Regions from separate parts of the Clostridium chromiireducens genome, predicted to be linked through region 3. Evidence: predicted binding sites of a transcription regulator. Region 3 holds the regulator's gene; each other region holds the start of a gene.

Region 1 (11,444 bases), on a different contig from region 3:
TTAAATAATCAATATCTAGAGTATTATAACTCGGAAGTGATGCCTTTTAAGAATCCGAATAATTCTGGAGTGCTAGTACAGTATGAAACATCTGTAAAAAATGGGTACGAATTTAAAAATGAATGTTATTATTTGAATTTAGGAGAAGGTAAAACAGTAAAAATATTATTTAATCTTAAAACTAAAGATTATAAAGATAATGTGAAAACTATTATTAATACGATTATTTCGAGTATTAAGACATCTTAGAGGGGGAGTATAATTAAATTTAATTTGTATTTATACTTTCATATGTAAGTTTAGTTAATAATCACGTATAAGAAAAACTTACAATACTTTATTTGATGTAAAACATAAAGTTATTTAAAAGTTATATTTAAAACTTTTAAATATATAAATTAAATTTGCCAAGGATAAGTATAAGTATTATAATTTAAGTATTAAGGAGAGGCGCAGATTAGCTTCTCCTTGATACTTATTTGACGTTTGGGGGAGAAAAATGAGGATAGTATTATTTGAGATATTTGGGATACAAGTAAAAAGTTATGGACTAATGATAGCAATCGGTATAATAGTCGCGGCAGCATTATTTATAAATAAAGGGAAAAAGAAAGGCTTCGATGAAGATTCCCTATTAAACTTAATTATTTTTGCTGTACTAGGCGGAATGCTTGGAGGGAAAGGGCTATTTATATTAACTGAAATAAAAGATATTATTAAAGAACCAAGTATATTACTTAATTTTGGATATGGTTTTGTAGTTTATGGTGCGATTGCTGGTGGGGCCTTAGCTATGTATTTATATTCTAAGAAAAAAGGTTGGAATATAGCTGAAATGCTAGATATGACTGTTCCAGGACTTGCAATAGCACAAGGATTTGGAAGAATAGGATGCTTTTTTGCAGGGTGTTGTTATGGAGCTGAAACCTCATTGCCAATAGGCGTTGCATTTCCTAAAGGATCTCTTGCGCCAGCAGGTGTACATTTGCACCCAACACAAATTTATTCTTCAATTTTTGATTTTTCATTAGGATTTCTGCTATTATATTATAGTAGAAAAGAGAGACAAACTGGTAAAGTCACGGGATTATATTTAATAATATATAGTATAGGAAGATTTTTAGTTGAGTTTTTAAGAGATGATCCAAGAGGGAATGTTGGCATTCTTTCAACATCTCAATTTATTGCAATATTTACTTTAGTGCTTGGATTTATGGTTTTTAATAATGGCAAGATTTTTAAAGGAGCGAAGAAAAATATTGAAGAATAATAAGTTTTTAATTGTTTTATCTATATTATTATGCATAGGTACAATGTTATCAGGATGTACTTTTATTAATGATATGGAAGTTAAAATGAATCTTAAAAATGAACAATTTGAATACATAAAGCAGAATAAGGTAGATAAAATTGTTATACAAAATGTAAGAGATAGTGGATTTAGGTTTGTTGTGACAGATAGTAAGGCAATAGAAGATATTTATAAACTTTTATCAGAAGGTAGCGAAGTTTCAAAAAAGAGTTCCCTTGATCCAGACTATATTTTTGAAATATATATCGGAGAGGAAGTAAAAAAATATCAATATGTAGTTGGCGCTAATGAACGTGGTGCAGGAAATTTTTATGATGATAATAAAGCTTTTTCAGTACCAAAGAATTTAGAAAATACTATAATGCAGAACTTATCATTTATAAGAAAACCAAGAGATTTTGAATATATATACTATCAATCAATATTAAAGGTTATTGAGAGTAAAAAAAATAATTTAGCTGGCGGGAATAAGGTTGGGGTAGATATAGGTAGCGACACAGACTGTTTAAAATATATATTCTCTGTAGATTTAGAAGAATTTAAGAAGAACTTAAATGAAGTATTACCTGATATTAACATTGTTAATAATAACTATGAAGACTTTGATACAATAATTAAAGTTAAGAATAGAGGATATAATAGCACAACTTTTAAAACATTAATAACTATAGATGATAAAAAGAATAAATCATTTGAAAATTATTATATATCAGCAGAATATAATTATAAGGATTGGGACATTAAAATAAGTGAACCAAATAAAGTACCACAAGATTGGTAAGGAATTAAGGAGGACGTGCGATGAGTTGCGAAGATTGTAAGAGTAAGGATACCTGTAAGTCTAAAGGAGAAGGGTGTAAAGAAGAAAGCCTAAAATTAGCTTCTAGATATGGAAGTATTAAAAATATCATAGGAGTTATAAGTGGAAAAGGTGGAGTAGGTAAGTCAACTGTCACAGGAATAATGGCAGCAATGTTGGCCAAAAAAGGATATAAAGTAGGTGTGTTGGATGCAGATATTACAGGGCCATCTATGCCAAGATTCTTCGGGATTAATAATAAGAGAGCAAAAATAATTCCGTTAGAGAATGATATGGTAAAATTTGAACCAGTAGAAACAGATAGTGGAATAAAGATAATTTCAATGAACCTTTTAACAGCTGTGGAAGATGAGCCAGTTATTTGGAGGGGACCAGTGATTACAGGAGTATTGAAGCAAATGTTTGTAGAAACTAATTGGGGTGAACTTGATTATTTGCTAATCGATATGCCGCCAGGAACTGGAGATATAGCTTTAACAGTTATGCAGGAGTTTCCAATAAATGAAATAGTAATAGTTTCAACTCCTCAAGATATGGTATCTATGATTGTTAAAAAAGTAGTTATAATGGCTCAAAAAATAGGTGTAAAGATTAAAGGCGTCGTAGAAAATATGGCGTATATAAATTGTCCTGATTGTGACAAGAAGATAAGAGTGTTTAGTAGAAAATCTTCAGAAGAAAATGCTGATTATTTAGGGATTCCATTGATAGGTGAATTACCTATTAATATTGACCTTACAGAAGCGCTAGAAGAAGGAAGAGCTGAAGAATATGTTAAAGAAGATCCTTTATATGCATTGATCTTTGAAGGGTTATATTAAGTTAAATGATTACGAGTTTTAATTATTATTTAAAAATATTCTGATATACATACATAACTTATATTTCTTGGGAAATAATAAGTTATGTAATTTTATATTAGAGGAGATGAAGTAATTATGACACCAAAAGTAGATAAAGATACATGCATAGCATGTGGATTATGTCCTTCTATATGTCCAGAATGTTTTCAAATGGAAGATGATGGTAAAGCTGGAGCTGTAGTTGATGAAGTTCCAGAAGGTTGCGTTGATGAAGCAAAAGAAGCAGAAGAAAGCTGTCCAGTAGATGCAATTGCAATAGAAGAGTAGAATTTAATTGCAAAACAGGATAACAGAGGAACTCTAAAATAGAATTTGTATATTGTATAAAGATGGGATTGATTTTGTTTTTCACAACATCAATCCTATCTTTATTTATTAATAAATTAAGTAAAGACATATAATCTACTTAATTTGTCTGATAATTATAAACAGTCAATTGAGTTATATATATTAGATTTACTACTCTTATTATGGTTTGTTGTATAATTTTGACCAGTTTTATTTAAGTTTATTGTATGATGAGGAATAGACATATAGGGTAAGTTATTTATGGGAATAGTATATATATCATCATTACTATTTATTATGGTAGCATCTCTATAAGTTAAATCTAATATGAAATCCTTCATTAAAATACATCCTTTCAATAAGTTTAATTTTTTATATTATTCACATATACAAATATAAGTATTCACATAAAGGATTTTTTAAATAAAAAAGACGAGCTTTTAATCTCGTTCTTTTTATAAATTAATCAATTTTTTCAACAATGAATCCTACGAGTCCTGGACCGGTATGAACTCCTAGAGCAGGTCCTATTGAGCCACCTAAAGTACATTCTACTATATTAGGAAGATGTTTTATAGTATCATAAAGCATCTCAGCCTTATCAGGAGCGTTTCCATCTAAAATCCAAACTTTACACTTACTAATTGATAGGTGCTCTGATAATAAACTTGTTAAACGAGATATGCATTGCTTTATTCCTCTGGCCTTGCAAACTGTATGATATATTCCATCGCTACCCACAGTTATAATAGGCTTAAGGTTTAAAGCATCAGCTATTGTTCCAGAAACCTTGCCTATTCTACCACCCTTAATTAAATATTCCAATGTGTCTATTGTGAAAAATACATCTATCTTATCTCTAAAAACTGGTAATTTATTTATAATATAATCAAAAGATTTGCCTTCTTTAATTAAATTTGCCGTTTCAATAACCATAGCTCCTTCTGACATAGTTAAAGTCATAGAGTCAAACACGAAGGTTTTTATATCAGAAACATTATCAGCTGCAAGCCTTGCGGAATTATAGGAGCCAGAAAGATTGCTTGATATAGTAATTATAATTGCATGAGTAAATCCTTTAGATTTTACCTCTTCTAGAGCTGCTGTGAATTTTTCAACACTAGGTAAAGAAGTTGTTGGAATTTCTCTAGGTAAAGATTCATAAAGCATTGTAGGAGTTATATCTATACCATCATCGTACTCTCTGTCTGAAAAAATAATTTTAAATGGTATTATTTTAATATTATTTTTTTGTGCAAAATCAGTATTTAAATCAGAAGCACTATCTGTTATTAATGCAATCTTATCCATTTTAGTTCCTCCTAAAATATATTATCTTAATTTAATTATAGCACCATTTGTAAAAAATGTATTTTTTTATTAGTGTGTGCAGATTATTTTGTATAAACAATAAATTTTTAATATAAAATAAAAGAAGAGAATTACATAGAATATAGTAAGAGACAACATTAGAAGATATTCATAATAAGTCAACTATAGAAAAGTTGCAAAAATCAGCCTAATCGAAAGATAATTGGATATAACTTGGGATAATTAAAATCTAGTAGCTTAAAAATAAAAAATTAGAAGTATTGCTAAGGAATATCTTATACAGTATAATAATACGGTAGTAATTATACTATATATTGTGCCATGGAGGGAATAATAATGCTATATGTTGTGAAACGCGACGGGAGAGAGGTTGAATTCAATTCAGACAAAATAGCCCAAGCAATTAAAGGATCAGCTAATGAAATCGGTTTAAATTTAAGAGAAAGTCAGGTATTAGATACTGTACATAAAGTTATCACATATATTGAATCAGAGTATAAAAGAACGATAACTGTGGAACAGATACAAAATTTTGTAGAAGAAGCATTAAAGGATGAGGGACACAAAGATATAGCAGTAGCTTATTCATCATACAGAAGAGAGAGAACAAAGGTAAGAGAAATAAAATCAGATTTAATGAGAGCTATAAGGCAAATTGGAATTGAAACTGATAGAGATAACGCAAATGTAGGGAATAATTTTAGTTCTAAACTATTGAGAATCGCATCTGAATCAAATAAGTGGAATACCTTAGCTATAATGCCAAAGAATTTGGCAAGGGCGCATGAAACAGGTGATTTATATTATCATGATCTAGATAGCTACAATTTAACTGTAAATTGTTTGCATATTCCAACTAAGGAAATTTTGGAAAATGGATTTAACACTGGATATGGAACAATTAATGCTCCTAGAAGAATAGAAACAGCTGCTGAATTATCATGTATATTATTACAATCAACTCAAAATGATATGTTTGGTGGGCAATCGCATCCAGATTTTGATAATGATATGGCTATATTTGTAGATCCTACTAGAGATGAAATTAGAAAAGAATTAGAAGAATTAGAAATACCAGAAAATAAAATAGAACAGCTAATTGAAAAAAAAGTGAGAAAAAAAGTTCAACAAGCCATGCAAGGTGTTGTATATAATCTTAACACAATGCATTCACGAGCAGGTTCACAAGTTCCATTCAGTTCTATTAATATTGGATTACCTACAAGTGAAGATGCGGCACTTGTATGCGAAGTTTTCCTTTTAGAATATGAAAAGGGATTAGGAAAAGGAGAACAGCCTATTTTCCCTAACATAATATTTAGAGTTAAGGAAGGCGTTAATAGGGAAGAAAATGATCCATATTTCTACTTATACAAATTAGCGTGTAGAGTAGCATCAAAGAGAATGAATCCGACATTTATGAATATTGATGCAGATTTTAACAAGGAATATTATGACCAAGGGTATGTTCCTGCAACAATGGGATGTAGAACGTATCTTATGAAAAATATTAATGGTGAGCCAGGTTGCAAAGGTAGAGGAAACATAGCACCAACAACTCTTAATCTCCCAAGAATAGGGCTCCAGGCTAAAGGTGATATAAATAAATTCTTTGAAATACTAGATTCTAGAATGGAATTAGCTAAGGAATCTTTGATGCATAGATATGAAGTGCTAAAAGGCTTAAGAGTTAAAGACTTACCTTTTGTCGCAGGTCAAGGACTTATGAAGGGTGCTGAGAATTTAGGGCCTGATGATTCTATTGAACCAATATTAAAGCAAGGCACTTGGGGGATTGGATTTATAGGAATAGCTGAGACCTTAGTAGCTTTAATTGGTAAACATCATGGTGAAGATAGTGAAGCAAGGGCTTTAGGGGTAAGAATTATTGAACATATAAGACAGTACTGTGACAGACTTACAGAAGAATATAAATTAAACTGGAGCTGTTATGCTACTCCGGCAGAAGGTCTTTCAGGTAAATTTATAAAGCAAGATCAAAAGATATTTGGAATAATAAAAGGTGTAACAGATAAAGAATATTACACAAATAGTTATCATGTACCAGTATCACATCCAATATCTATTAAAGAAAAGATTGATATTGAAGCTCCATATCACAAATTGTGTAATGGAGGTCACATTAGTTACTTAGAGGTTGATGATACACCAGATGCAGAAACAGTAATGGATATAATAAATTATGCATATAAGAATACAAATATAAGCTATGTCGGGGTTAATTTCCATATAAGATATTGTAGAGAATGTGGAACTTATCTTCATAATAATGAAAATAAATGTCCAAAATGCGCAAGTCAAGATATACAAGGAATATCAAGAGTTACAGGATATTTAAGTTTAGACGAAAGATTTGGCGCAGGAAAGTACCATGAAAGAGAAGATAGAATATCTCATACAGGAGATCATGGACATCATTATTAATATATAATTAATAATCTATAGACTATGTTAAGATGAAAGTAAATTTAAGTTACTTAAGCATTTTAACATAGTTTTTTATATTTACGCATGAAAATTTAATATATATGACATGTAAGTAAAATATTGAAACTATGGATGTAACTATTTGGTATAAAATCTAAATAAAAGGCGTAAATTTGTTAGAAGAGTAAAAGTTTGATTTCTTGAAGTATTGCAATATTTGAAAAAAAACTTGCAATAATAGGTGTAATTTCATATTAAATCAGTTGTTTTTTAAAATAACGTGAAGGAGAGAGTGTAATACGCTGCAAAAAAAGAAAATAAATCTTGTGCAAATTTGCTTATCTATGATATTATAAATATACATGAAAATGTTAATTTATTAAAAATATTGCTTTAAGCTATAAGTTAAATAATATATAATGGGGGGATTGCAATGGCAGTTAGTAATTTAAAAACTAACAAAAAAGTTTCTATAGTAGATACTACTCTTAGAGATGGTGAGCAAACAGCAGGGGTAGTTTTTGCTAATGAAGAAAAAATAGTAATAGCACAAATGCTAAGTGACTTAGGTGTTGATCAATTAGAAGTGGGAATTCCAACAATGGGTGGGGACGAAAAGAAGGCTATAAAAGAAATTGTAAAAAGAAATTTAAAATCTAGCATTATGGCATGGAATAGAGCTGTAGTTAGCGATATAGAACAATCGATAGATTGCGGAGTTGATGCAGTTGCTATATCAATATCAGTATCAGATATACACATTCAGCATAAGCTTAAAACATCTAGAGAATGGGTATTGGAAAGCATGGTTAAGTCTGTAGAATTTGCAAAGAAGAATGGTCTTTATGTATCTGTTAATGGGGAAGATGCATCTAGAGCAGATAAAGACTTTTTAGTTGAATATATTAATGCAGCTAAGCAAGCAGGTGCAGATAGATTTAGATATTGTGATACTGTAGGAATTATGGAGCCATTTAAAATTAGAGATGATATTAAATATATATATGATAAAACAGGATTTGATATAGAAATGCACACTCATGATGACTTTGGAATGGCAACAGCTAATGCTGTAGCAGGCATTAAGGGTGGAGCATCGCATGTTGGAGTAACTGTAAATGGTCTTGGAGAAAGAGCGGGTAATGCGGCATTAGAAGAAGTTATAATGGCATTAATGCTTGTTTACGGATATAATGGTGATGGAATAAATACTCAAATGTTTAGAGAAGTATCACAATATGTATCAAGAGCATCAGGAAGAGAACTTCCAATATGGAAAGCTATTGTTGGAACGAATATGTTCGCACATGAATCAGGAATTCATGCAGATGGAGCAATAAAGGATCCTAAAAACTACGAAGCGTTTGATCCAGATATAGTTGGACTTGAAAGACAGATTGTAATAGGTAAACACTCTGGAAGAGCTTCGGTAATAAATAAGTTTAAAGAATATAATAGAGTACTTACAGAAGATGAAGCAAGTGGAATATTAGAACTTGTAAGATCTACCTCAGTTAGATTAAAAAGATCTTTATTTGATAAAGAAGTAGTTCAATTATATAATGAATATCATAGACAATTAGAAGAAAATAAGCAATAGAAGCAGGAGGAATAAAAAGTGGGCGATAATTTAGTTTATAAGATTTTAAAGAGTCATGTTGTTGAAGGTGAATTAAAAGCAGGGGAACCAATAGCGTTAAAAATTGACCAAACATTAACTCAAGATTCAACAGGAACAATGGCATATCTTCAATTAGAAGCTATGGGAATAGATAGAGTGAAGACTAAGAAATCAGTGGCATTTATAGATCATAATATGTTACAACAAGGGTTTGAAAATGCAGATGATCATAAATTTATTCAAACAGTTGCATCTAAATATGGAGTGTATTTTTCAAAACCAGGTAATGGAATATGCCATCAAATATTCTTAGAAAGATTCTCAACACCAGGAGATACATTAATAGGATCTGATAGCCATACACCAACAGCAGGTGGTGTTGGTATGCTTGCCATGGGTGCAGGTGGATTAGACGTTGCTCTTGCTATGGGAGGCGGAGCTTATAACATTAATACTCCAAAGGTAGTAAAGATTGAACTTACTGGAAAATTAAATAAGATGGTAGCAGCTAAAGATGTTATTCTTGAAGTTTTAAGAGTATTAACTGTTAAAGGTGGAGTAGGTAAAGTTTTTGAATATGCTGGTGAAGGCGTTAAAACACTTTCAGTTCCAGAAAGAGCTACTATAACTAATATGGGAGCTGAACTTGGAGCTACAACTTCAATTTTCCCAAGTGATGAAAGAACTTTAGAATTCTTTAAAGCTCAAGGAAGAGAAGAAAATTGGATGGAATTTAAACCAGATGCAGATGCTGTATATGATGAAGTAGTAACTATTAATTTAAGTGAATTAACTCCACTTACAGCTAAGCCACACAGCCCAGATAATGTAGCTAAGGTTAGTGAAGTGGGTAAGATTAAAGTTGATCAAGTAGTTATAGGAAGTTGTACTAACTCTTCTTATGAAGATTTAATGAAGGTTGCTAAGATATTAAAAGGTAAAAAAGTGCATCCAGATGTTAGCTTAGTAATAGGACCAGGATCAAGACAGGTTATGGAAATGATAGCTAGAAATGGTGCCTTAGCAGATATAATCAGCTCAGGAGCAAGAATACTTGAGAATGGTTGTGGACCATGTATTGGTATGGGTCAATCACCTGGAACTGATGCAATTTCACTTAGAACTGTAAATAGAAATTTCTATGGTAGAAGTGGAACATTATCAGCACAAATATATATAGTAAGTCCCGAGACTGCAGCAGTTTCAGCTATAAATGGAGTTTTAACTGATCCAAGAGAAATGGATGTAGATTTAACAATAGATATGCCTAAGGAATTCTTAATAGATGATTCAATGATCTTAGCACCAGCATCAACTAATGCTGAGGTTGAAGTTGTTAGAGGACCAAATATTAAGCCATTCCCAGTAAGCAAGCCATTAGGTGAAGAAATAGATGGTAAAGTATTAATAAAGGTTGAGGATAATATTACAACTGACCATATTATGCCTTCAAACTCAAAGTTATTACCATTTAGATCAAACATACCTTATCTTGCAGAATTCTGCTTCAACACAGTAGATACAGAATTCCCTAAGAGAGCTCAAGAATACAATGGTGGATTTATAATTGCTGGAGGAAACTACGGTCAAGGTTCAAGTAGAGAGCATGCTGCACTTGCACCATTATACTTAGGAGTTAAAGCAGTTATAGCTAAATCATTTGCAAGAATTCATAAAGCTAACTTAATTAACAATGGAATAGTTCCAATGGAATTTAAGAATGAAGCTGATTATGACAAAATTGATTTAGTTGATGACTTGAAGATGGAAGATATCAAAGCTGCGTTAGAATCAGGAGTAGTTAAAGTTAAGAACTTAACTAAAGGAACTGAATTTGAGGCAACAGTTGATTTAACAGAAAAAGAAATCGCGGTTATTAAAGAAGGCGGAAGACTTAACTACGTTAAAGCAAATAGCTAATTTAAAGTATACAATAATAGCTGAATTAAGAAATTTATTTTAGGGCACAAGAATTCATATACAATTAGGATTCTTGTGCCCTTCTTATATAAAACGAATGTATTTTAAACCTGATTTAATTTGATATGTCAAATATCAAAGTTATTAGAAATTGTAAATATAGTTGAAATTAAGTTATAATTGATAAATAAAAAGGATATAAAAGATTTAGAAATTAGTTTAGAAAGAAGTGCATTAAAATGGAGAAAACAATAAGATTATCTGGAATAGCATATGAGAGTTTGGTTAATGGGCCTGGTATGAGAAGAGTATTCTTTGCACAAGGCTGTAAACATAACTGCAAGGGGTGTTTTAATCCAGATACTCACGATTTTGATGGAGGAGACGAGAAAAATATAGATGAATTGATTAATGATACTTTACAAAATCCGATTATAAAGGGTGTTACATTTAGTGGCGGAGATCCGTGGGAACAGGCTGATAAATTCGCATATATGGCAAAAGAGTTTAAAAATAAGGGCTTAAATATTTGGAGTTATACAGGGTATACTTACGAATATATTATTGGAAGTATAGATAGTAGACTAGGTTGGAGAGATTTATTAAATAATATTGATGTTCTTGTAGATGGAAGGTTTGAGGAAGGGAAGATGCTAGATGGACTTAAATTTAGAGGATCTACAAATCAGAGAATAATAGACGTAAAAGAGAGTTTAAAATTGAAAGAAATTATAGTCTTGAATTATTAGTAAACAATATTTATAAATTATCCACAAAATTGATTAATAGTATTAAAATCTGTGGATAAAAATTAGAGTTTGTGGATAAATATTTAATAAA
Region 2 (11,444 bases), on a different contig from region 3:
ACTCTAGTACAAACAACACTAATACGAATGCAAATTCCGGAAATACTAATACACCAATGCCAACAATAACGGTAAAAACAAATCAGTGGGTCTTATTAAACGGAAGATGGCAATATAATGATTCTATAGGCATACCATTAAAGAGTCAGTGGTTCTTCGATAGAAATCTTTCAAAATGGTACCATCTCGGATCGGATGGAAATATGCAGACTGGATGGATACTAGATGGTGGGAAATATTATTATTTATATTCTGATGGTTCAATGGCGGCTAATACCAAAATTGGTAGTTATAGTGTAGGATCTAATGGCGCTTGGATTAAATAATGGAGATTTTTACTATAATTTAGTTTAGACTTAAATTAATATTTATAAAATAATTTTTCTGTATAGTTCATATTCAATAGAAGTTGGATATGAACTATACTTATTTTTATTATTCATCATATGGAATTATTGTTTATGCTTATATTAGTCTCATATATTATAACTTTGTGTTCTTTTTTAGTTTTCCTTCTTGCCAGATTTTTGATTTTCCCTTCCTGGTATATCAGATTTTTTATCTACAGGATTTACATTAAACTTTATTTCCTTACCATCTGAAGTTGCTATTATCGTTCCTTGTAAATCTGTTCTAAACACATTAATGTTTTTTCCTTTAAGTCTATCTATTGTTTCTTTATGAGGATGACCATAATCATTTCCTTTTTCACAACTTATAATTGCATACTTTGGATTAACTTGATCAAGAAATGCTTGTGTAGTTGATGAATTACTCCCATGATGTCCAACTTTTAAAACGTCTGCTCTGATATCTAATTGCTTTCCTAATATCTCTTTTTCTGAGACATCCTCTGCATCCCCCATAAATATAAAGTTTTTATTACCATATTTTAATTTAATAACAATAGAATAATTATTCATATCTTCGTATTTACTGCTATTAGGCGCTAAAAATGTTAAAGTAGCTTTTCCTACATTAAGCTCATCCCCAACTTTAGGTACATTTATTTTTAAATTCTTTGACTTTAACGCCTTTACCATATTTTCATAGGTTTTAGTAGTCGCTGTGACCTTTGGAGCGTAAAATGTTCTAACGTTGCAATTGTTAATAACATCGTCCATACTTCCAATATGATCTTCATGAGGATGGGTTGCTATAACATAGTCTAATGAAGTAATTCCAATTGATTTCAGGTAATTTAAAGCTTTTTTATCACTCGTACCTGCATCAATTAAAATATTCTTTCCATCAATCTGTATTAATTCTGAATCACCTTGTCCAACGTCAATATAATGTATCTTTAAATTTTCTTCTTCAACAAGCTTACTATTATTTCCACATGAGACTAAAAATAATGTACACAGAAACGCTAGTAATAAACATAAATTTTTTTTATTTTTTCTCATTTAAATTTCCACCTCACATACTACTAATTGTATATATATACATTCTTTTGTCAATAATTCAAGTGAAACATAACCTTCCCCATTAAAAGAATTATTCCACTTAAGTTATATTTAACTCCTTTAAGTTAATTGGTAATTTCTAAAGATAGATGGCTTAAGCCATCTATTTTTGGGCTTGTTTTTATCTATAGTATTTTGTTAATTTACAAAATTAATTTTAGCCATTCAATTTATATATTTTATCAACTATAATTCAAAAAAGATAGCATTATACCAGGATATAACCCATTAATGCTATCTTTTTCTATTTATTATATTATTATTTTAATCAACCATAAACAACATAATTATTTATTTTTTAATGGAAAATATAATTCTGCTGTATCTTCAGTAATAGTTTTAAATTCATATCCACTATTTTTATAAAATTTTATTATTTTTGGAAGTGCTTGGCATGTATTTCTGTTCATATCTGTGCAATGCATCAATAAAATAATATTATTCATCTTATCGCTTCCCTTTATAGCTTTTCTGTATAAGTTATATGGAGAATCCTGCGGGTTTAATCCATCACAATTATCCAAATCCCAGTCATATACCCTAAAATCATTCTCGTGTAATTTATTTAAATAACTTTTACTTAAATGCTTACAGCTTCCACCCGGAAATCTAATAATATTTGGTGAAATTCCAACTACCTTCTGTATTTCACTTCGACAATCAATCATCTCTTGAATAAATTTATCTTCATCACAATAAATTCTTCTGAAATTATGAGTATAAGTATGAAGTCCTATACTATTTCCCTCATCATATATCCTTTTTACTACGTCTTCCTTGCCTTCAATTTGATTGCCAATTAAAAAGAAAGTTGCATTTACTTCATTATCTTTTAATATATCCAATACTTTATTAGTAACCTTATAGCTAGGTCCATCATCAAATGTTAGATATATTATTTTTTTATTTTCATCAACACTACAATCATTTTCCGAGCAAGGCTTATTCTCTGCCGCAAAAATACAATTGTTATTCTCATTAATTATTGAAGTAATTAACAAGCTAAAAAAAATAAATATAATACACTTTAGTTTACTTTTCACTTTTTTCCTCCTATGTACATTAGTTTTTTATAGTAGAAGTTCTTAGTTCATATTGTTTGCATTTTTACTTTTTTTATTTATAGAATTAATCATATACCTTCTAATAAAAAATGCAGCCATAAAAAATATGACTGCATTTTTTAGAATATTTACATGTTCTCTACCTTCATGGCTCTCATAGCATTTAATACTGCAAGTAGTGCTACTCCAACATCTCCAAATACTGCTTCCCACATAGTTCCAAGTCCAAAGGCTACAAGAACTAATATTATAACCTTAACACCTAAAGCAAAAACTATATTTTGCATTACTATGCTTCTTGTTTTCTTTGCTATCTTTATAGCTGAAGCAATTTTTGAAGGTTCATCTGTCATTATAACAACATCGGCCGCTTCAATTGCAGCATCTGAACCAACACCACCCATCGCTATTCCAATATCAGCTCTAGCTAAAACTGGAGCATCATTTATTCCATCTCCTACAAATACTATCTTACCTTTAGGTGATTTTTCTTTAAATAAAACTTCAAGTCTTTCTACTTTTTGGTCTGGTAATAATTCAGCATGAACTTCATCTAATCCTAATTCTTTAGCAATTTTAGTTCCAACAGTTTTATTATCACCTGTGAGCATAACTGTCTTCTTAACTCCAATATCTTTTAATGCTTTTATTGCTTTTACTGAATCTTCTTTTACCTCATCAGAAATAACTATATATCCTGCATATTTTTTATCTATAGCAACATGCACCACAGTACCAATAGTTTCTACTTGCTTATAAGTTATATTTTCTTTATTCATTAATTTATAATTACCAGCCAGTACTTCTTTACCGTCCAGAATAACTTTAACTCCATGACCTGATATTTCTTCATAGTCTTTTATTTTATCTCTGATTATTTCGCTTCCATAAGCTCTTAATATAGAAGTTGCTATTGGATGGTTAGAATAATTTTCTGCATAAGCCGCACAAGCTACAAGTTCATCTTCTGAAATATTATTTTCTGGTTTTATTTCTGTCACTTTAAATATACCTTTAGTAAGTGTTCCAGTTTTATCAAATACAACCATTTCAACATCATTTAAAGCTTCAAGATAATTTCCACCCTTAACTAATATTCCATTTTTTGACGCTCCGCCTATTCCTCCAAAGAAACCAAGAGGTATAGATACAACTAAAGCACAAGGACAAGATACTACTAAAAATGCTAATGCTCTATAAACCCATTCAGAAAATGTTGCGCCATCAATTACAAGTGGTGGAATTGCTGCTAGTGCCAAAGCTGCAAAAACAACAGCTGGAGTATAATATCTTGCAAACTTTGTTATAAAGTTTTCTGTTGGAGCTTTTTTACTGCTTGCATTTTGAACTAAATCTAGTATCTTTGCAACTGTAGAATCTCCAAATTCTTTTTCTACTTCTATTGTTAAAAGTCCGTTTTTATTAATAACTCCACTTAAAATACTATCTCCAACTCCTACTTTTCTAGGAACTGACTCACCTGTTAATGCAGCAGTATCAACCATAGAATTTCCTTCAATTATTTTACCATCTAAAGGAACTTTCTCACCTGGTTTAACTATTATAACATCACCTATCTTAACTTCTTCTGGATCTACATTTTTAATCTCATCATTTATTTTCAAGTTAGCGAAGTCTGGTCTAATATCCATCAGAGCTGAAATAGATTTTCTTGAACGATTAACCGCCATATCTTGGAACATTTCTCCTATTTGATAGAAAAGCATAACAGCAACACCCTCTGGATATTCACCTATTGCAAATGCACCAATTGTTGCTATACTCATTAAGAAATTTTCATCAAACACTTGACCTCTGCGTATATTTCTTAAAGCGCCTAAAACTACTTCTCCTCCTATGAGTACATAACTTATCAAATACAATACTAGTTCTATTACACTTGGAAACTTCATAGCAGTTGCTACTCCAAAAATCAAAGCACCAATAGCAAATCTAATTATTTCACTCTTATTATTCTCTTCTTCTGCTTCTTCCTCTTTGCTTTTTAATGAATTATTTTTATCGTCAATAACAACTACTTTTACATCAGGTTCAATTCTTTTAACTAAACCTTTAATATTATCTATAATAGCATTTTGTTTTGAAGAATCTTCTATTTCTATAATTAGTTTTGTTGATATAAAATCTACTAATGCTGATTTCACACCATCTATAGTATTTGATTCTCTTTCAATTTTAGCAGCACAGTTGCCACAACATAATCCTTCAAGTAAAATCTCTTTTCTTAAAGATTTTTCTATTACTTTTTCTTTTACTTTAACATGGGGTTCAATACTTGTTACAATATTAGTAACAACTTTTATTAATTCTTCTATCCCTGTAATTTCTTTTATCTCTAATGTTAAAGTTTTAGTAAGAAAATTTACATTGGCGGAATTAATTCCTTCTAATTCATTTACTTTTTGATCTATTTTAGCTGCGCAGTTTGCACATCCAAGTCCTTCTAAAATAAATTCTTTTTTTATTTTTCGTACATTATTTTTATTCGATAATTGAGCTTTAACAGGACTGCTAGCTATTTTTATATTACTTGCCATAATTTATTCCCCCAATCAAACTATTTTTTCTCTGATATATGAATCAACCCCTGATCAAAAATACTCTTAACATGTTCATCATCTAATGAATAATAGACTACTTTACCATTCTTTTTGTATTTTACGAGTCTTGCTTGTTTCAAAACTCTTAGCTGATGTGAAATAGCTGATTGAGTCATTCCAAAAAGTGCTGCTATATCACAAACGCACATTTCCGCTTCAAATAGTGCACATAATATTTTTATTCTTGTTGAATCACCAAGAACTTTAAATAAATCAGCTAAATCATAAAGAGTCTCCTCTTCAGGTATGGATTGCTTAACTTTATTAACTATATCTTCATGAATTATCGTGCAATTACAAATTTCAATATTATTATTTTCCACACTCGTCACCTCTTCGCTTGAACATATGAATATCTATTCATACGTTTATTATATGCAAAGTTCATTTACTTTGTCAATAGAATTGATAATTATTTTCAGTTTTGCCAAAAGAAAAATTTAATCTGATTAAATATGATATACATTAATTACCCTTGATTCTCTAAAATTATTTAAATTCATAACTATTTTCCCCTTATATTTAATTCTAAACAATTAATAATAGAATTTCTTTCGAAGCCATCATTCTATGTGGCTTACCTATTATAAAATGTGAACTCAAAGGACTGATATAATATATACAATTGAATAGTATCAAAAAGAAGTAGGACAAACCTATATATAGTATTTCGTCATTTTATCAACACAAGATATTGTGTTTTTGGTTTAAATATATTAAAATAATAGTATCTTTTTTATTTGCAGATATTATAACTAGAAATAATAATAGGATACATAAGTAATTTTTAGGACCTTATACAGCAAAACTGGAGGAATATATATGAATGTAATATTATCAGAAGCATTTTTAAACAAATATAGTGAAGCAAAAAATAATCCCTTAAGCAATATAGGTGAATTTGTTTATTTAAGAACTTACTCAAGATATTTAGAAGATAAAAAAAGAAGAGAAAATTGGTTTGAAACTGTTCTTAGGACAACAGAATATAATATTGAACTTGGCATAAATTTCAAAAAGAAAAATGGATTAAACATAAACTGGCAAGATGAAGTAAGGGAGGCTGAACTTCTATTTGATAATTTGTTTAATTTAAGAACTTTTACTTCTGGAAGAACTCTTTATATGGGAGGAACAGATATTGTAAAAGAATATCCGCTTTCAAACTATAACTGCTCCTTCACAATGATTGAAAAATTTCATGATTTTGTTGATGTATTTTACCTTCTTATGGTTGGCTCAGGTGTAGGTGTTAGAATTGACAAAGAATTAATTTCTAATATGCCTATAATAAGAAAAGTATCTCTAGGAGGCGAGTATTCCAAGGATGTTCATAAATATATGCCTAAAGAATACATGGAGAATACTAAGCTTATTTTGGATAAAAATGATTCTTCCCGTGCAACTATAAAAATTGGCGATAGTAAAGAAGGCTGGTGTAATGCATTAGAAACTTATTTTAATTTAGTTACATCTAAAGAATATATAAATATCAAAAAAATAATACTTGATTATAGCTATGTTAGACCTGAAGGTGAGCGACTAAAAAGATTTGGCGGAAGAGCTTCTGGCCACAAATCGCTTAAGAGAATGTTTGAAAAGATTAACAAAGTTTTTGATAGACTTACAGATGGCAGCTTAAAATCAATAGATGTCCTTGATATATCAACTATAATTAGTGAAAATGTGGTTTCTGGCGGTGTTAGACGAAGTGCGATGATGATTATTTGCGATGAAGATGATAATGATGTTATCAATGCTAAAAGCAACCTTTATAAAATAGTTGATGGAAATTGGATTGAGAACTTAGAAGTTTCTCATCGAAAAATGAGTAATAATTCTGTTTTATATAAAGAAAAACCATCTTTAGATAAGATAAAAGAAATATTAAATTCAATAAAAATAAACGGCGAACCAGGATTTATTAATGCAAGTGAGGCTAAAAAGAGAAAAGCTACGTTTAAAGGGTGTAACCCATGCGGCGAAATCCTCCTTAATTCTCATCAATGTTGTAACTTATCTACAAATAACTTAGTAACTTTTGTGGATGAGAATAATAGATTAGATATTAAACATTTAGAAGAAATAATAAAATTATCTACAAGAGTGGCTATTAGAATGACTTTAGTTGATGTTGAATTACCAGACTGGAATGAAGTAATGCAATCAGATAGAATTATCGGAATTTCATTGACTGGTATGATGGATATGGTTAACAAACTTAACATGAATTATGACGAACTAGGTCCGTTACTTAATAATTTAAGAAATGTAGTTAGAAGTGAAGGTATAAGATATTGTACAGAACTTGGAATTTCGACACCTGAGCTTATGACTACAATAAAGCCTGAGGGATCCCTTTCTACTCTACCATGTGTAAGTTCTGGTATACACTATTCCCACTCAAATTATTATATTAGAAGAGTTAGAATTTCTACATCTGATCCTCTATATAAAATGATAGATAAACTAAAATGTTACCCTATTTTTAATGAGAATGGTCAACCTGATGAGAATTGTACAACAAAAGTTATAGAGTTCCCAATAAAAGCTCCTGAAGGTAAAACAAAATATGATGTTGGAGCTATAGAACAACTCGAACTATATAAATTATCAATGTTAAATTGGACCGATCATAATACGTCAATTACTGTACATGTAAAAGATGATGAATGGGACGCTGTTGCAAATTGGTTGTATGAGAACTTTGAGTATGTAGTTGGAATAACGTTCTTACCATTAATGGATGAAACCTACCCTCTTCTACCTTATGAATCTACAACAAAAGAAGATTATGACGCGCGTATAAAAAATATTAAACCAATCGACTATGAATTATTAGCAGAACTTGATGATGATGAAGAACATGAAATAATTGATAAGGAATGTGCAAATGGAGTTTGCCCAATACGATAATGTATAAAATTTTGTTGTAAAAAACTAATAATATATTTAAATACAATAATAAAAAGTTTTAGCCTGCCTCTTAATACTAAGATACTGGCTAAAACTTTTAATCATTTTATAATTTTAATGATTCAATATAATCCAACATTTTCAAGATATACTAAATAATTAAATTTTCTACTCAAGAATTATATTTTAACGTATATGTATTTCAACTCACAATATTACTCCACTAAGTAAATTGTAGTCTTTTTTCTTCCGAATTTTACTGCTTCTTCATAAGTTGATACCCACACATCTATTACGTATGTACCATCTTTCTTAATTTTAATTGCTCCACCTCTATCTTCAACATCAAACATACCATCGGCTTTATAATTTTTTAACTCTGGAATATAAATTTTACTTCCAAGAGGTATTTTTGATGGAGCCGCTATAACACCTATTCTCGTTTTAGTCTGCATCGCTGTTTGTGATTCCCATTGTCCTGAACATCTAGGATCATTTGAGTATGCAGTTAATTCGGCTTTAATAGGTTTACCTAAAGTTTTTTGAGTTTCTTGAGATTTTTCTGACAACATTTGAACCTTTTCAGGCTCTTTTAATGCTTTATCTATATTATTATTTGATACCGTCTCAGTATATTTTTCTGCTGGATTCTGATTCTCATTAATATCAGAATTATCTATCTTAGAACTTTCTTCGTATTTGCCTGCAGCAAATTTATTTATTACAATGTTTTTTGTCCCCATATTGAAATAATCTGTTCCAAGACTCATTAAACATATTGCTAATACTATGTGTACAATTAATATGTTTCATCTTAATTTATTAAACACCTACAACCACTCCTTGTGTTTTATTTGTAGCCTCTATTGGTTTGATATTTATACTACATTAGTCACCGATATGGTATTTGATTATTGTAGACTATGAATTATATAATTGCAAAAGTAATTTCTGTTATAACTTGATAAACTTTTCAGAATTTCATATAAAACGGCTATTTATAACAGTTATCTACATATATTATGGTAATAAAGTCATAAATTAATTAGCTACAAATAAATGAAATGCTGTTGAATATTCTAATAAAGCATCCATTTTTTAGTGTCATATAATTATAAATATAGCTTGTACTTAATTTATAATTAAGTACAAGCTATTAATTCCAAACTTTAAAATCCACATATACCTTTATTTTATAAAATAAACTTTTCTATTTCTAAAGCTACTCCATCATTTTGTACCGTATCTGTAATTTTCTTAGCATAACTCTTAACATAATCTTCGGCATTGCCCATTGCTATTCCACATCCAACAGAAGATAACATTTCAATATCATTTTTTCCATCACCAAATGCATAACTATTCTGTACTGGGATATCTAAGTAATCAAGTACTTTTATAATTCCTGAAGCTTTTGTATTTGATTTTGAATACAATTCAAAAGATCCTTCTTTCACATTATGAATATAATCATAATCTCCTTTACCTAATGATAAGCAGTAATCTACTCCGCTTTTATCACTACATAACATTTCAATTTTATATATATCAACATCTCCAATATTATAATTCCCCTCTAAATATTTCTTAGATATGCTAAAGGAATCATAAAATGAATGCAGCTCTTTATACTCATCTTTAATATAAGAATATAATTCTCCTTGCAATATATGTTGAATATTCAACTTTTCAAAATTGCACACCATCTCTTTAATAGAATCCTTACTAATACTTTCTTTATATATACATTTTTCCTTAACCTTTACATATGCTCCATTTGTAAGAACAAAACCATCAAAACCAAAATCGCATATAACTTCATTCAAAAAAGCATATGGTCTACCCGTCGCAATAAACACATAATCCCCATTTGATTGCAATGAACGTATAGCTTTTTTTACTCTAGGAGTAATATCTATTATTCCATTTAAGCAGTCTAATATAGTTCCGTCTATATCAAAAAATATTGCTCTTTTCATATTTGCATCCTCCTTTTATAACAATTCGTTCTCACTTAGTCTGTTTTGTTATAGTTTAATATCATTTTATCTCATTCGTTCTCATTTGTCAATTGATCTAATTGCATTCTAATACATATATTGTTAAAATAGAAATAAACAATAACAAATTGGAGGAAACTATGTTTATCGAAGAAAGACACAAACATATTTTAGATATATTACAAAAAGAGGGAAAAGTATTAGTTAAAGATTTAAGCACACAATTTCAGGTTAGTGAAAGTATGATCAGAAAAGATCTTCAGGTTCTAGAAAAGGATAATTTACTTCAACGTACTTATGGAGGTGCTATTAATATGAAGCGCACCATAGCACATAATGAGAGTTTATTTAAAAGAGTTGAAATTGATACAGATTTAAAAGAAATTATTGCAAAAAAAGCATATGAACTGATAAATGAAGGAGATACAGTATTTTTAGATGCATCAAGCATATCATATTTTCTTACAAAATTACTTATAGAAAATAATAAAAATATTACTTTAATCACAAACATGGTTGAAATATCATCAATGATTCAATTAGATTCGAAGATGCATGTCATTTTTATAGGCGGAGATTATAATCCTCTTGTGGGCGGAAATATAGGTTCTCATTCTATCGAACAAATTAAATTATATAGATGTAACAAGGCATTTATTGGATGTAATGGGATTGACCTTAGAGATGGCAGTATTAGTACTGGGCTTTCTGAAGATGCAGGAACGAAAAAAGCTATTATGAACATATCAAAGGAATTATATCTAATGGCACCGAGTGAACGATTCAACTTAGATGGAATTATTAATTTTTCAAATATAACAGATTTTTATAGCATTATTACAGAATCTCCACTAAGTAATACAATAATGGCTTTGCTCGAGCAATATAATGTAAGATTAAAATAACTTTGAAAATTTATGTATAATGAGGGTTGAATATTATGAACTATACTTCAAGCTACTAGTTTGAAGTATCTTATTCAATTTCACAATCATTTTATGTTAATCTCATTTTTGTTGACATGCAGTAGAATTTTAATTATAATAATTTAAGTAATTTATAGTGCTCGTATGACGAATTGGGGAGAGCCTGCAACACACGCAGCGCCGAAGGTGAAGTCGCAACAAACTCTCAGGCAAAAGGACCGAATTCTGACGAAACTCTGGAAAGTCTAATGACACCCAAGAAGCAATCTTTTGATTTGAAATACAGAATAAAATAAAGAAGCGTACAGCTAGTTATTTTTTGAATGTAAAAGTTATAAAGAGAATCTTTCAGGTACAATAACAGAGGCGAATTGTTTTATGCAATTCGCCTCTTTTTATTGTGCGTAAAATACAAATTGGAAGGAATGATTTATTTATGTATGATATA
Region 3 (11,444 bases):
AAAACAATCAGTAAGTGTAAGCGATAGTAATAGAAATTTAAAATTAACAATAGATAGTGATATGGAGAATAAAGTAAGAGAAATTTTGGGTAACGAACAGTATTCATATTTGGGGAATATAGGTGTGAGTATAATGGAAAGCGACACAGGTAGAATCAGAGCTATGGTTCAAAAAGATGAAAGTGCTGCTAATATAAATCTAGGAATTCAGCAAATAGGATACGAGCCAGGATCTATTTATAAAATAATAACTCTTGGATCAGCCTTAGATATGGGGTTAATAAATATCAATGATACTTTTATAGGATCTGGGAAAATAGATAAAAAGGTATATGGTAAATTAACAGTGGAAGAAGCATTTGAGAAATCCTGTAATGATATATTTGCGGAAATAGGATCTAAAGTCGGATATGAAAAACTAATGGAGTATTCAAAATCATTAGGTTTATATGATAGAGTTTTAAATTTAAATAGTGGAATAGTAAATGAAGCTAAGGGAGTAAAACCTAGTGAAGAGTTAGGGATAAACAATATATCTATAGGACAATGTATGAATGTAACGCCAGTACAGATGTTGGGAGCAATAAATGCTATAACTAATAACGGAGTGTATGAAAAACCATATATAGTTGAAGGCATATTAGATAAGGACGATAACGCTGTAAAGGAATTTAAAACTGATCAGAAAAGAATATATAGTCAGACAACTGCTAAATTAATTAAAAATGCTATGAGGCAAGTGGTTATAAAGGGCACGGGTATAAAGGCATATGTTGGTGACCTGGATATAGGAGGTAAAACTGGTACTTCAACTGGCAGCGATGGTCAGACACATGGTTGGTTTGCGGGATTCTTTAGTGTAGGTGATAAGAATTATACAATGGTAGTATTCACTCCAGATATACCATCTTTAAATGGAACTGACAACGAAGACTTAGGCGGAGGAGATACAGCGGCACCAATATTTAAAGATATAGTTAAAAAATTAAATATGAGAGATTGATAGGCAATAATTTAATATAAATGACTTTTATGATGAGTTTATAAGTATGCGAAAAAAAATAAAGAAGTATAAGCAACTTTTATTAAATATAAACATATTATAATATCAAGCACTGCTATGGAGGAAAAAGGTGTTTATATTAAATAGCTTTATAGATTTGTTTCTAAATTCGTTTCTATTGACAGGATATGTGACAAACAGTAACACATTCCCTCTACCATTAGATGAAAGCGAAGAACAAATGTATTTGAAAAAATTTAAAGAAGGAGATAAGGCAGCAAAAAGTATCCTTATTGAAAGAAACCTAAGATTAGTTGCTCATATAGTAAAAAAATATTCATTTCCTAATAAGGATGTAGATGAACTAATATCCATTGGTACAGTTGGGTTAATAAAAGCTATCGATTCGTTTGATTCTAGTAAAGGTACTAGACTTGCTACTTATGCATCAAGATGTATTGAAAATGAAATTCTAATGCTCTTTAGAAATAATAAAAAGCAAAAAAGTGAAATTTATCTTCAAGATCCAATTGGAGTTGATAAAGAGGGTAATGAATTTTGTTTAATGGATATATTAAGCAGTGAAAAAGATTGCGTTTTAGAAAAGGTTGAGAGTAATTTACAAGTTAAAGCTTTATATAAAAAATTGATAGAATCATTAACTAAGAGAGAGAGTGCTATTTTGATAATGAGATATGGGCTGATAGATGGAAAGTGTAAGACGCAGCGTGAAATTGCAGTAAATTTAGGTATTTCCCGTTCGTATGTATCAAGAATAGAAAAGAAAGCATTGAAAAAATTAAAGAAGGAGTTATTTACAAGAAATTAATAAACATTCATTATATCAAGAATTTTTTTATATAATAAAAAAGTAATTTTTGAGAAGTGATAGTGATAAAGATAGAAATATTTTATTCATATAAAGAAATATTGACATACTTAGACGAAGGGTGCTATTTTTAATATAGCACCCTGTTTTTATGGAAGAGTATTAGTGATACTATGTCTTGAGAGAGCAATAGAAGAAATAAATAGGGAATAATAAGCAAAAAATCAAAAAAACTACATAAATAAAAGAGGAATTTTAGTAAATATGTTGAATATATTGCAATTAGTAGATTCTTTCTACTAAAGAAGGGAAAGGCTTAATTATGCAGCAAGATATAATTACATCCATAGACTTTGGCAGTAAGAAATTCTCTGCAACTATAGCAGTGAGAGGAAAAGAAAATTTAGATATTTTAGCAGTTAAATCTTGTAAATCAATAGGTATAGAAAAAGGAATGCTGATAGATAGTGAAAAATGTAAAGCCCATGTTTTAAATTTATTAAGTGAATTAGAGATAAAGACAGGTAAGAACGTTAAAGGAATAGCAATTGGAATATCTTCAAATAAAGTAAGAATAACAGAGACAACAGTTATTGTTGAATTAGATGAGGATAAGGTAAAGAGCCATGATATAATAAAAGCATTAAAAAAGGCTCAAAATAGTATTACTATAAGTAATGATGAATCTATAGTAGATATTTTAATAAATTTTTATATACTAGATGGCAAGGTGATACATAAAGATATACTTAATTGGAAAGCGAAAAGACTGGAGATTAACCTCACTTTAGTAATTGCAGAAAAAAAAGAGATTCAAAAATACTATGAAATTTTTAAGGATACCAAATATAATATAGATTCTATTAAGCTAAATATATTAGCTGGTAAACAAATATTTTTAAGTGAAAAAAATTCTATGGAGTATATTGCGCTAGTAGATATTGGTGCTGGAATTACTGAAATAGCAGTGTTTAATAATGGAATCCCTAAAAGTGTAAGTAGTATACCAGTAGGAGGAAATAATATTACCAATGATCTGGCTATTTGTGGAGAATTTTCTTTTTTAGAAGCCGATAATATAAAAAAAATTTATTCGAGTAATTACAAATCTTTGTATATAGATGATTCTCTTCCGGATGAAACTGAAATAGGAACTATTAAAGTATCCAGAAAATTGTTTTATGAAGTAGTAAATGCGAGGATAGAAGAAATATTAAGTCATATTAATATGAAATTAAAAAATACTGGTCATTATGATAGAATTTGTAGTATAATTCTATATGGGGATGGTATAAACTATTTTGAAGATATAGGCGAAATTATTCGTAAAATTTTTAAGATAAAAACCCAAGTTGTAAGAAAAAAAGATTTAGGAATAAAAAATCCAGAAAATATAACTTCTCTAGCTATAGCCAAGGAAGTATATGATAGATTAAATTTATTAGAGGATGCTATCATAGTTCCAACTAATAAAAGTAATGATAAAATTAATGAAAAAGAATGTTTACACAATATTGAAGTTGAAAATCATATTTTAAAAAAAATTAAAGTTTTTTTTGGTAAGATTTTTTAAGGGGAGGAATTGTTTTGTTAGATTTTGAGACAGATATGCAAGAATTAACCAATATTAAGGTAATTGGTTGTGGTGGCGGTGGAAGCAATGCCGTAAATAGAATGATCGTTGAAGGATTAAAAAATGTTGAATTTATTGCAATAAATACAGATAAGCAAGCATTAATGCTTTCTAATGCAAATCAAAAAATTCAAATAGGGGAAAAGTTAACAAAAGGTTTAGGAGCTGGAGCAAATCCTGAAATAGGGAAGAAAGCTGCTGAAGAAAGTAGAGAGGAAATAACAGCATCAATTAAAGGTGCAAATATGGTGTTTATTACTGCTGGAATGGGCGGAGGAACAGGTACTGGTGCGGCTCCAATTGTTGCCGAAATAGCTAAATCTATGGATATACTAACTGTTGGAGTAGTAACTAAACCATTTCCATTTGAGGGAAAAAGAAGAATGAGACACGCTGAAATGGGAATAGCAACATTAAAAGAAAAAGTTGATACATTAGTAATTATTCCTAATGAAAGATTACTAAACATGGCAGATAAGAAAACAACATTGCTGGACTCGTTTAAACTAGCTGATGAAGTTTTAAGACAAGGTGTTCAAGCAATTTCTGACTTAATTACAATAACAGGGGTAATTAATGCTGACTTTGCTGATATAAAAGCAGTAATGCTTAATAAGGGATTAGCTCATATGGGCGTTGGATTTGGTAAAGGTGATAACAGAACTCAAGATGCAGTTAAGCAAGCGATATCTTCTCCTCTTTTAGAGACATCAATAGATGGAGCAACAGATGTTATTATAAACTTTACTGGTGGTGCGGACCTTGGTGCTTTAGAAGTATATGATGCTGCAGATGTTGTTCGTGAAGCAGTTGACCCAGATGCAAATATAATTGTTGGAGCAGTAATTGATGAGACACTTACTGAAGAAATAAGAATTACAGTTATTGCGACAGGATTTGAAAGTGAAAATAATAGAATAGGAATGAATCAAATTATAGAAGAGCCTAAAAAGGTTCAAGCACAAGAACCAATAAAGAGAGAACCAGAAGTTGCTGTTGATGTAAAAGAACCAGAAATAAGCTCTAATAGTTATGAAGCTGATGATTTGGATATTCCAGTTTTCTTGAGAAGACAAAAAAGACATTAACATATAGATATTATTGTATTGTCTTAAAATAGTAAATTTAAATAGAATGAAATTTTGTTTTAGATACTAGAAATTTGCAAAAAAAGTTTCTTAAATATTATTTAAGTATAAATGATTGTATTTATTGTGCAATTATGTTACTTAAGTTTATTACAGAAGCTATAAGTAAATTTTTAGACTATTCAAAGTTACATTCTATTTTTTTGCGTCTAAATCATAAACAAATAAATAAATAAATAAATAAAAGAGCGTAATGAATATTTAGTTCAAGTTTCTGGTGATTTATGTAATATAGAAGAATATATTTTAAGTCATTAGGATGGTTTTAAATATAAAATGTAAACAAAAAAATAAAGTGTAAATATATGTAAAAAGTTTAATAAAAAAAACAAAATTATTTAATGTGATTGTGACAAATTTTTAAACTAATTAAGTATATAATAAATCCAGAAAGACTGGAGGAGTTACAATGGAAATTTATGCTGATGTTTTTATTTTTGAAAATTTTATAGTTAACTTCTTTTTGTTAAGTATAACAATGAAGTGTATAAGGCATAAATGTAAAATGGTTTCTTTAGTTATTTCAGGTTTTATCGGTGGTGTATATAGTTTAGTCTTGATAATTCCAAAACTTAATATAATAGCATCGTTACCTTGCGAATTATTAGTAGCTATAATAATGCTTAGAATGGTGTATGGAAAGACAAGCATCCTTAATATGATTAAATTATTACTTGTTTTTTTATTAATAACTTGTGCGCTAAGTGGAATTTGTTTTTTGTTTTCTTTAAGGCAAAATATATATTTGATTGGAAGTACATTTAAAATAGAAAAGTACTCCGTAAAATATATTATGCTAGGAATCATGATAATATATATTATTTTTAGTAGACTTATAGATCATATAAAAGACAAAATATTTACAAATGAATATATTTTTGAAATTGAATTTGAAGTGCAGGGCCAGCATTGTAAATTTAGAAGTTTTTTAGATACTGGAAATGAATTAAGGGAACCCATCACAAATCTTCCATGTATTCTAATTGAAGGAAATCTAATAAATCATCTGAACTTTAACGATAAAAATACATATAATATACTTTATAGTTCCATAGGGTATGGCGGTAGTCTTAAAGGTATCAGAGTTAATAATATAAAAATAAAAAATAAAAATTATTTACTTGAAAAAATCGATGCGATAATATGTCCATGTAAGGAGCGGTTGAGTAAAGAAGATGAATTCAACGCTTTATTATCAAGGGGAGTAGTGTGTGAGGGGGATGTTTATGGAAAAGTTAATTCTGCTGTTTAATAAATTGGTTTGTAAATTTAGGTTGTTTAGAAAAAAACTATATTATGTTGGAGGCAACGATGCATTGCCACCGCCATTATCAAAGGATGAAGAAGAAGATTTAGTAAATAAATTAAATGATGGCGATGAGAATATAAGAAGTATTTTAATCGAAAGGAATTTAAGACTAGTTGTTTATATCGCAAGAAAGTTTGAGAATACAGGAGTAAATGTAGAAGACCTGATATCAGTAGGTACTATAGGATTAATTAAAGCGGTGAATACTTTTAATCCGGAAAAAAAGATAAAACTTGCAACTTATGCATCTAGATGCATAGAAAATGAAATATTAATGTATCTACGAAGAAATAGTAAAATAAAGGCTGAAATTTCATTTTATGAACCGCTAAATATTGATTGGGATGGAAATGAACTTCTACTATCGGATATATTAGGAACTGAAAACGATACTGTATATAATTTGATTGAAGATGAAGTTGATAAACAATTATTAATTATGGCATTAAAGAGTTTGAATGATAGAGAAAAAGAAATTGTAAGGCTTAGATTTGGGTTGAATGGGACAAGAGAAAAGACTCAAAAAGAAGTAGCTGATATGCTTGGAATTTCTCAATCATATATATCAAGACTAGAAAAAAAAATAATTAAGAGATTGAAAAAAGAAATTAGTAGAATGATTTAGCTTGTCTTCAAGTATAAAAGTATTGCCTATCGGAGATAATGTTTAATGCAATGGATTATTACTTTCGAAGGGGTGAATACTTGTGATAATTAACAAAGTAGAAATATGTGGCGTTAATACTTCAAAACTCCCGATACTAAAAGAGAAAGAAAAGAAACAACTTTTTCTGCAGATGAAAGATGGAGATAAAAGTGCAAGAGAAACTTTTATAAAGGGAAATTTGAGATTAGTACTTAGTGTTATTCAGAGGTTTAACAATAGAGGAGAAAATATAGACGATTTATTTCAAGTTGGCTGTATTGGATTGATGAAATCAATAGATAACTTTGATTTATCGCAGAACGTTAAATTTTCAACTTATGCAGTTCCGATGATAATTGGAGAAATTAGAAGATACCTAAGAGATAATAATTCTATTAGGGTAAGCAGATCATTAAGAGATATTGCTTATAAAGCTTTAATAATGAGAGAAAAATTTATAAAGGATAATAATAAAGAACCAACAATCTCACAAATCGCAAAGGAACTTGAATTACCAAGAGAAGAAGTAGTGTTTGCATTAGATGCGATACAAGATCCGGTATCATTATTTGAACCAATTTACCATGATGGAGGAGATGCAATATATGTAATGGATCAAATAAGTGATGCTAAGAATACAGATGAACATTGGCTTGAGAATATTTCCATAAAAGAAGCAATGAAAAAACTCACAGATAGAGAAAAACTAATATTAAATTTAAGGTTCTTTAATGGTAGAACTCAGATGGAAGTTGCAGATGAAATTGGGATTTCGCAAGCGCAAGTCTCAAGATTAGAAAAGACAGCTTTAAAACATATGAGGAAGCATGTATAGAAGAGATTAATAATATTGTAATTGTGGGGGATAATTATGGAATTGGAACTACATTCACTGAATGCTATGAGAAATATGGAGGTAATAGATATATTAACAGGAACAAAAATAGGATTTATCAAAGACTTTAAAATAAGTAGTGAAGATAATAAGATTGTTGCTTTAATATTACCTGGAGAAATAAAATCATGGTTTGCTAAAGATGATGAAAAAGAAATCTTATGGAAAGATATAGTTAAAATAGGCACTGATGTTATATTGGTAAAAGCTAATGAAAAAGTAAGTGAAAACAATATATAGCCATATTTTAAAATTATATGTATAATGATTATAAGATTTTAATACACGAAAGCAAAGAGGTGAATGAAAGTATGAAATGTCCATTTTGCGGATTTGAAGAAAGTAAAGTTGTTGATTCAAGATCAACAGACGATAATACAACAATTCGAAGAAGAAGAGAATGCTTAAAATGTGCCAAACGATATACTACATACGAAAAAATAGAAGATTTTCCTATTTTAGTAATCAAAAAAGATCTGACTAGAGAAAATTTTAATAAAGAGAAAATTATTACTGGATTAATTATTGCATGCCAAAAAAGACCTGTGTCTAGAAAACAGATTGAAGATATAGCTTATGATATAGAGAAAACAATATCTAATAGTATGCTTACAGAGATACCATCAAAAGATATAGGAGAAATGGTTATGGCCAGACTAAAAGAGTTGGATGAAATATCATATGTAAGATTTGCATCAGTATACCGCCAGTTTAAGGATATAAATACTTTTTTAGAAGAAATAAAAAATCTCGTAACATAATTATACTATTGAGGATATTGAATAAATTCAATGTCCTTTTTATAATTGTTTAGATATAATATATAAAAATAATGAGGAATTCATATAGATTCCATTTAAATTAAATATCTTATGATATTGTTATATATAAGTTAAAATTTAGTTAATTAAGCTGATAAATGCTAAATAGAATGTTAAGATTAAGTAAGTAAAATGCTAAATAAATCATAAAAATATATCCATAGATATTGTTGATAATAAAGAAGAAAAATAAAATTTAAGTGGATACCTTAAGTGATAAGATAAATTTAGTGGAGGATTAAATATAGTGAATAAATTGGACTTAAAAGTATTAGATAAGCAAGAAGATTTTTTTATAATAAATGGTAAAGAATTTAATATTGGATTTACAAATGCAGAGAAGGAAAGAAGTTTTAACAGAAATACAGAAGAAGGTATAAAAGAGCTCAATTCATTAAAAGAGGAATTTGGAGCCAATGAAGTGATATACCTAAAACAAATTCATAGTGATAAAATATTAAATTATATAGAGAATGGAAAAAGTATTAAAGATGAAGAGGCAGACGCTATAATAACAAAGGAAAAAGGGATCATTATTGGTGTTTTTACAGCTGATTGTGTACCAATCATATTAGTTGATGATGAAAAAAAGGTCGCAGCCGCAATACATAGCGGATGGAGAGGAACCTATGAATCCATTACATTTAAAACAATAGAAAAAATGAAAAAAGAATTTAGTATTAATGTTAAAAATTTAAAAGCATATATTGGGCCTCATATTAGAAAGTGTTGTTATGAGGTTTCTGAGGAATTAAAGCTTAAATTTATAGAGAAGAAAACGGAAATTAAAAAAGAAGATTTGTTTTGTGGAAGAAATCTAAATTTGGAAGTCTGCATATTAGATGATTTAAAAAAAGCCGGAATTCAAGATGAAAATATTAATAGTATAGATTTATGTACGTACTGTAGTGAAGAAGTAAAATTACATTCATATAGGAAATCTCAAGGGTCTTATGGCAGGATGTTTTCTTTTATTATTTTACGTTAAGGGGGAAATTTAATATGGCAAAAGAAAAAATATTAATAGTTGATGATGAGGAACACATAATTGAATTGCTAAGATTTAATTTATTAAATGTTGGATATGATGTTTTTACAGCCAATAATGGGATAGATGCAGTAAAAATAGCTAAGGCAGAAAAGCCTAGTTTATTATTACTAGATTTAATGTTGCCTGGAATTGACGGGTTTGACGTTTGTAAAGAAATTAAAAGAAACAATGATATGAAAAACACATCAATAATAATGTTGACAGCAAAAGGAGAAGAGTTAGATAAAATACTTGGTCTAGAGCTTGGAGCAGATGATTATATAACAAAACCATTTTCTATTAGAGAATTACTTGCACGTGTAAAAGCAGTATTAAGAAGAACAAATTCATTTAATGAAGTGGAAGAAGATGTATTCACCTCACAAAACCTAAAGATAGATTTTGAAAGGCATGAAGTGTACATTAGCGATAAGAAAGTAGATTTAACACTTAAGGAATTTGAATTACTACAAATATTAATAAAAAATAAAGGGAAAATTCTTAAAAGAGAAACTTTGTTGGACAAGATTTGGGGCTATGAATATATAGGAGAAACAAGAACAGTGGATGTTCATATAAGATATTTAAGAAAGAAAATAGAGGAAGATGATAAAAATCCTAGATTTATAGAAACTATAAGGGGTGTGGGTTATAGATTTAACCCGGCAGAATAGCTATGAGGAACAAAATTTTAACTTCGGTTATTATAACTGTGATATTTGCAATATCTATTGTTGCCTGCTCTTTTATGATGTTAATTAATATGGAACAAACTAAGATTACAAAAGAAGAGCTTAAAAATATTAATTATCTAATTTATGAACTTAATGATGTAACAGATATTAGTAGAAATGATTATGAAGATCTAAAAAATATAAAAGACATAAAAATAAATGATGTTGAAGTTAGAATCACACTTATTGATAGTAACGGAGTTGTTTTGTATGATAATGAACAAAAAAGCAGCGAAAATCATAAAGACAGAATTGAAGTGAAAGAAGCTTTTGAAAAAGGCGAAGGATATTCAGAGCGATATAGTGATACTATTAAAGGAAATTTAATTTATTATGCAACTAGATTAAGTGATAATTATGTAATCAGAAGTTCTGTCAGTATAAACACAATAACTTTGCTGCAAAAAGAAAATATCAAATATAGTTTAGGGATACTAATGCTGGTTTTACCATTTTCTTTATTTCTATCTTTAAGGCTTGTTAAGAAAATTATTGATCCAGTAAAAGAGTTAGAAAGTGTAACACTAAAAATGACTCATGGCGATTACAAGATACGAGCAAATATTGAAACTCATGATGAGCTAGGTATTTTAGGAAATAGTTTTAATAATATGGCTGATCAATTGCAAATAAAAATTCGAGAAGTAATTGATAAACAAAATAAAATTGAGTCAATATTAAAAAGCATGGAAAATGGTGTTGTTGCTGTTGATAATCATAATAGAGTAATTTCCATTAACCCTCGTGCTGAGGCGTTACTTGAAATAAGGAAAAATATTGTTGGTGAATACTTGCTAGATCATATTAATGATTATGATATAAGTAAATTTTTAATGAAGGATGAAGAGTCTGATAAGGAAATAAAATTACTTCATCCATTTGAACGGGATTATAAGATAAAAAAATCTGATATGTTTGATGGTGTAGAGAACATAGGAAAGGTTATAATATTTCAAGATATAACTGATATAAATAGAGTTGAGCTTATGAGAAGTCAATTTGTTGCTAATGTATCCCATGAATTAAAAACACCATTAACATCCATTAAGGGATTTGCAGAAACTTTAAAATTTGTAAAGGATGATGAGACAAGGGAAAAGTTTTTGGATATTATCGACAAGGAAGCTGAACGTTTATCAAGACTTATTAATGATATATTAGTATTATCAAATATAGAAAGTAATTTGGTTATTGACATGAAAGAATTTGAACCAAGTCTTGTAATTGAAGAAGTAATTAATATGATGAGAAAAACTGCAATAAATAAGAATATTAAGTTAGAGTTTATTAATAATAATAGTAAACATATTTTGGGTGATAAAGATAAATTCTATCAATTGGTTTTAAATTTAATCGAGAATGCCATAAAATATTCTAAGGATGGTTCCGGCTGTGT

Evidence for each region. Region 3 encodes NrdR, which represses ribonucleotide reductase genes. Its sites were predicted from a motif close to CACNANATNTNGTG; they were not measured.
Region 1: a site for NrdR is predicted at 4,921-4,934, ahead of D2A34_RS25285 (anaerobic ribonucleoside triphosphate reductase). Genes of this name have one in related genera too.
Region 2: a site for NrdR is predicted at 5,840-5,853, ahead of nrdJ (ribonucleoside-triphosphate reductase, adenosylcobalamin-dependent). Genes of this name have one in related genera too.

Annotation. Positions count from the first base shown of each region.
Region 1 covers NZ_QXDJ01000010.1:70,422-81,865, forward strand. The annotation lists gene D2A34_RS25250 (hypothetical protein) at 1-249, shown strand, start outside; gene D2A34_RS25255 (prolipoprotein diacylglyceryl transferase) at 500-1,270, shown strand; gene D2A34_RS25260 (YhfM domain-containing protein) at 1,260-2,093, shown strand; gene D2A34_RS25265 (Mrp/NBP35 family ATP-binding protein) at 2,114-2,953, shown strand; gene D2A34_RS25270 (ferredoxin) at 3,071-3,262, shown strand; gene D2A34_RS25275 (hypothetical protein) at 3,418-3,624, opposite strand; gene D2A34_RS25280 (DegV family protein) at 3,746-4,594, opposite strand; gene D2A34_RS25285 (anaerobic ribonucleoside triphosphate reductase) at 4,952-7,060, shown strand; gene nifV (homocitrate synthase) at 7,497-8,663, shown strand; gene D2A34_RS25295 (aconitate hydratase) at 8,682-10,604, shown strand; gene nrdG (anaerobic ribonucleoside-triphosphate reductase activating protein) at 10,844-11,353, shown strand.
Region 2 covers NZ_QXDJ01000003.1:32,691-44,134, reverse strand. The annotation lists gene D2A34_RS11495 (cadherin-like beta sandwich domain-containing protein) at 1-326, shown strand, start outside; gene D2A34_RS11490 (ComEC/Rec2 family competence protein) at 504-1,409, opposite strand; gene D2A34_RS11485 (polysaccharide deacetylase family protein) at 1,757-2,431, opposite strand; gene D2A34_RS11480 (heavy metal translocating P-type ATPase) at 2,662-5,091, opposite strand; gene D2A34_RS11475 (ArsR/SmtB family transcription factor) at 5,112-5,477, opposite strand; gene nrdJ (ribonucleoside-triphosphate reductase, adenosylcobalamin-dependent) at 5,977-8,070, shown strand; gene D2A34_RS11465 (3D domain-containing protein) at 8,286-8,840, opposite strand; gene D2A34_RS11460 (Cof-type HAD-IIB family hydrolase) at 9,264-10,049, opposite strand; gene D2A34_RS11455 (DeoR/GlpR family DNA-binding transcription regulator) at 10,211-10,975, shown strand; glycine riboswitch at 11,141-11,227, shown strand; gene D2A34_RS11450 (trimeric intracellular cation channel family protein) at 11,397-11,444, shown strand, end outside.
Region 3 covers NZ_QXDJ01000002.1:506,906-518,349, forward strand. The annotation lists gene D2A34_RS07600 (penicillin-binding transpeptidase domain-containing protein) at 1-1,003, shown strand, start outside; gene sigK (RNA polymerase sporulation sigma factor SigK) at 1,134-1,832, shown strand; gene D2A34_RS07610 (cell division FtsA domain-containing protein) at 2,155-3,405, shown strand; gene ftsZ (cell division protein FtsZ) at 3,420-4,553, shown strand; gene D2A34_RS07620 (sigma-E processing peptidase SpoIIGA) at 5,023-5,865, shown strand; gene sigE (RNA polymerase sporulation sigma factor SigE) at 5,840-6,547, shown strand; gene sigG (RNA polymerase sporulation sigma factor SigG) at 6,630-7,403, shown strand; gene D2A34_RS07635 (YlmC/YmxH family sporulation protein) at 7,440-7,703, shown strand; gene nrdR (transcriptional regulator NrdR) at 7,775-8,224, shown strand; gene pgeF (peptidoglycan editing factor PgeF) at 8,532-9,272, shown strand; gene D2A34_RS07650 (winged helix-turn-helix domain-containing protein) at 9,287-9,988, shown strand; gene D2A34_RS07655 (sensor histidine kinase) at 9,991-11,444, shown strand, end outside.